Regions from separate parts of the Staphylococcus sp. acrmy genome, predicted to be linked through region 2. Evidence: riboswitches for the same ligand, from Rfam matches in the RefSeq annotation. Region 2 holds a riboswitch; the other holds the start of a gene.
The links. Region 2 has a riboswitch for lysine ahead of FH144_RS04765 (amino acid permease). Riboswitches for the same ligand answer to the same signal wherever they lie in the genome.
Positions count from the first base shown of each region.

Region 1: it holds a riboswitch for lysine, as region 2 does, so the genes downstream of both, FH144_RS03490 (aspartate-semialdehyde dehydrogenase) here and FH144_RS04765 (amino acid permease) in region 2, are expected to answer to the same signal.

Region 1 is NZ_JALCVE010000003.1:2,731-5,223, forward strand. It holds gene FH144_RS03485 (ABC-F family ATP-binding cassette domain-containing protein) at 1-636, shown strand, start outside; lysine riboswitch at 823-999, shown strand; gene FH144_RS03490 (aspartate-semialdehyde dehydrogenase) at 1,116-2,105, shown strand; gene dapA (4-hydroxy-tetrahydrodipicolinate synthase) at 2,107-2,493, shown strand, end outside.
Region 2 is NZ_JALCVE010000003.1:253,837-256,329, forward strand. It holds gene FH144_RS04765 (amino acid permease) at 1-1,213, opposite strand, end outside; lysine riboswitch at 1,366-1,540, opposite strand; gene thrS (threonine--tRNA ligase) at 1,595-2,493, opposite strand, start outside.

The DNA of each region.
Region 1 (2,493 bases), 250 kb from region 2:
GGTCTTTCAAAAACAATTGATGGTGAAAAAGTATTAGATAATATTTCGTTTACTATGAATCCAAATGATAAAGCTATTCTAATTGGAGATAGTGAGATTGCTAAATCAACATTATTAAAAATACTAGCTGGCGAAATGGAACCTGATGAAGGTTCATTTAAATGGGGTGTCACAACTTCATTAAGCTATTTCCCTAAAGATAATTCAGAATTCTTTGAGGGTGTAGACATGAACTTGGTTGACTGGTTACGTCAATATGCACCTGAAGACGAACAAACAGAAACATTCTTACGTGGTTTCTTAGGTCGTATGTTATTTAGTGGCGAAGAAGTTAAGAAAAAAGCGAGTGTGCTTTCAGGTGGTGAGAAAGTACGTTGTATGTTAAGTAAAATGATGCTTTCAAGTGCTAATGTATTATTACTTGATGAACCTACGAACCACCTTGATTTAGAAAGTATAACTGCTGTCAACGATGGTTTGAAATCATTTAAAGGTTCAATCATCTTTACTTCATATGACTTTGAATTCATTAATACGATTTCAAATCGTGTCATTGATTTAAATCAACCTGGTGGTCTATCTAAAGAAGTACCTTATGAAGAATATCTTCAAGAAATTGGTATATTACAAAAATAGTCTTTTAAATAAATATAGCTTGTCCCCTTTTAGATTAAGTTTAAGGGAACAAGCTATTTTTCTATTTAGGCAAATAGTTTTTCTCATATAATAGCACAGACTAATTTTCAGTCTTTTCCAAAAAATCACAATTATCTGTTTACATAAATATTTAGCTTATGTATAATGTAACTCATAACAATTAAATAAAATCGATGAGGCGCATCAATCATCAGTATATATTAGGTTAACTGTCTGCAACAGCTAATATTGAAAGGGTGCGATGCCGAAGTAAATTATAAACGCAGTTATAATTTATTGGACTTTATGGTTAAGAGCTAAGAGTTTGTCATTATTATTTGATAATGGAGTGCATCACTTATATATATTATGAGTAAGTTCGTGCATTTCGAACTTACTTTTTTTATATCGCATGTCTCCACATAATATTTATAATTAATTTTTCGAAAATTCAAAAAAGAACAATGGAGTGACTTTTCATGACAAGAATAGCAGTAGTTGGTGCAACAGGATTAGTTGGAACAAAAATGTTAGAAACTATCGATCGTAAGCATATTAAATTTGACGAATTAGTATTATTTTCATCTGCAAAATCTGCAGGTAAAGAGATTAGTTTCCAAGGACAAACATACATTGTTCAAGAACTTACTGAACAAGCGGCAGGTGAAAAATATGATTACGTTTTAATGAGTGCTGGTGGCGGAACAAGCGCACAATTCGCCCCTATCTTTGAACAAGTGGGAGCAATCGTGATTGATAACTCTAGCCAATGGCGAATGACTGAAGATATTGACTTAATTGTTCCTGAAGTCAATGAACCTCAATTTAAACGTGGAATTATCGCTAATCCTAACTGTTCAACAATTCAATCAGTAGTACCTTTAAAAGTATTACAAGATAAATTTGGCTTGAAACGTGTGGCCTATACAACATATCAAGCAGTTTCTGGTTCAGGTGTTAAGGGTAAAAGAGATTTAATTGAAGGCGCAAATGGTAAAGCTCCAGAAGCTTATCCCCACCCTATTTATAACAATGTGTTACCACATATTGATGTGTTCTTAGAGGATGGCTATACCAAAGAAGAACAAAAAATGATTGATGAAACACGTAAAATTTTACATGAGCCAGACTTACGAGTAACAGCAACATGTGCGCGTGTGCCAGTTCAAGATAGTCATAGTGTGGAAATTGACGTGACACTCGATAAAGAAGCAACGGTTCAAGAAATTAAAGATTTATTTGAAAATGACAACCGAGTAGTTCTAGTAGATAATCCTGATAATAATGAATATCCTCAAGCGATTAATTCAACTGGTAAAGATGAAGTGTTCGTGGGTAGAATCCGCCGTGATGATTCTTTAGATAATACATTCCACGTATGGTGTACATCTGACAACTTACTTAAAGGCGCGGCATTAAATGCAGTACAAGTATTGGAGCAAGTCATTAATTTAAAAGGAGCTAGATAATATGACGCATATCTTTGAAGGCGTAGGTGTAGCATTAGCTACTCCATTTACAAATAATGAAGTTGATTATAACGCATTAGAAAAACATGTAGACTTTTTATTAGAAAATAATGTACAAGCTATTATTGTTAATGGGACTACGGCAGAAAGCCCTACTTTGACGGAAGATGAAAAAGAATCAGTACTTGAAGCGGTCGTTAAACAAGTTAATCACCAAGTTGCTATTATTGCGGGAACTGGGACAAATAATACTGAAAAATCTATCCAAGCCTCATTACGTGCTAAAGCGCTCGGTGCTGATGCGATTATGTTAATCACTCCGTACTATAATAAAACGAATCAACGAGGACTTGTTAAGCATTTTGAAACGATTGCTAATAAAGTTCAG
Region 2 (2,493 bases):
GTCTTTCAAATGCTCTTCTAAATCTAAAATGACTTACCGCAATACCAACCCATGCAATAAATCCAGTCATACCACTTGCTGCTACAATATATTCATAGGCATCGCCACTTAATTTTTGTACTAAGAAAATGATGACTACTATTACGCCAGTAGCTATAAGTGATACATAAGGTACACCGTATTTATTTGTTTTACCAAATGAAGGAAAAGCTAATTTATCTTTACTCATTGAATATAACATACGTGTTGATGCATACATACCAGAGTTTCCGGCAGATAATACTGAAGTTAAGATAACCGCATTCATAAATGAAGCTGCAAAAGCTAATCCAGCATTTTTAAATACGAGTGTAAATGGTGATGTTGCAATACTATCACCGCCACCCATTAAGGCGCTACTATTATAAGGAATAAGCATTCCGATAATAAAGATAGCTAAAATATAGAATAATAATATTCTCCAGAATACTTGTTTAATGGCTTTTGGTACTGCACGTTCAGGATTTTCTGATTCACCTGCAGTGATACCGATAAGCTCAGTACCTTGGAAAGAGAACCCGGCAACTAGGAATACACCTAAAATTGATAATAAACTGCCACCTAAGTTACCGCCTAAAATAGGACCTTCTCCTTGGGTAAAGATATCAAAACCTACAAATTCGCCACCCATAATTCCTAAAATAGTTAATAAACCAATAATAATGAAGATGATAACTGTGACAACTTTAATTAGGGCGAACCAATACTCACTTTCACCATATACTCTAACTGATAAAGAGTTTAATGCGAAAATTATAACTAAAAAGATACAGCTCCATGCCCATGCCGGCATACCAGCCATTGGCGTCCAGTATTGAATAACTTGTGCTGCTATTGTTACGTCGGCAGCTACTGTGATTACCCAGTTGAACCAGTAGTTCCAACCTAAAGCAAATCCTAATGAAGGATCTACAAATCGAGTAGCATACGTACTAAATGAACCAGAAACTGGTAAGTACGTTGCCATTTCCCCTAATGATGTCATTAAGAAAAAGACCATTGCACCAATGATTGCATATGCTAATAATGCACCTAATGCACCAGCGTCATGAATTGCGCCACCAGATGTCATAAACAGTCCGGTACCAATACATCCTCCCATCGCAATCATAGATATGTGGCGATCTTTCAGACCACGTTTAATCTCGTCTTCTTGAGTTCCGTCTTGTTTCATAGAAGCTCCCTTTCTTTCGGTAGAGGCTTAAAGGTTATTTGTTTTGTGATGATAATTGAATTATCATATTTAAACTTTACATAGTTGTAAAATTAAAATCAAAGCATAAAAAATGGTTGCATACCTGAAAGATATGCAACCATGGCTTAATCTATATCGGTAGCACATCACAAACTGTGACAGTACAGTTTCTATTCGATAACTGTCCCAACAAATGATACATGTGGTTATCATTCATTTCGGCAACTTTACCTTTCACTCTTCAACATATGTTCCACAATAACTTCTGAAGAGTTAATCATTAAAGATGCAACCTCTAACTCATTTATATTTTTATTTTACTACTTTGTAATATACATTAAGCTATCGTTTTTAGCAAGACTATCTATGTTTTTTTAAACGAATTTCATCTACTAAATTCCAAATGAATTCATCTTTTTCTACAGTTTCTTGGTCTTGTGAACCATATTTACGTACATTGACTTCATTATTTTCAACTTCTTTATCACCTACAACGAGTTGATAAGGAATTTTTTGCATTTGAGCTTCACGTATTTTGTAACCCATTTTCTCATTACGATCATCGATTTCAACACGTACGCCTTGAGATTTAAGTTCATCTTGAAGATTTCTAGCATAATCATAATGTAAGTCAACATTTACAGGGATAATTTCAACTTGTTTAGGTGCTAACCAAGTTGGGAATGCCCCTTTAGTTTCTTCAGTTAAGAACGCTACGAAACGTTCCATAGTAGAAACAACACCACGGTGAATAACTACTGGACGATGGTTTTCGCCGTCACTGCCGATATAAGTTAATTCAAAACGTTCTGGTAATAAGAAGTCAATTTGTGCAGTAGATAGAGTTTCTTCTTTACCCATTGCAGTTTTAACTTGAACGTCTAATTTAGGGCCGTAGAATGCCGCTTCACCAATTGCTTCAACGTATGGTAAGCCCATTTCGTCGACAGCTTCTTTAAGCATTGATTCAGCTTTGTTCCACATTTCGTCATCATCCATATATTTTTCTTTATCTTCTGGATCTCTATAGCTTAATCTGAAAGTATACTTTTCAAAACCAAAGTCTTCATAAACTTCTTGAATCATATGAACAACACGTTTGAATTCATCTTTAATTTGGTCAGGTCTTACAAAGATATGAGAGTCATTTAAAGTCATACCTCTTACACGTTGTAATCCTGATACTGCACCACTTGCTTCATATCTATGCATTGTACCTAATTCTGCGATACGAATTGGTAACTCACGATAAGAATGTG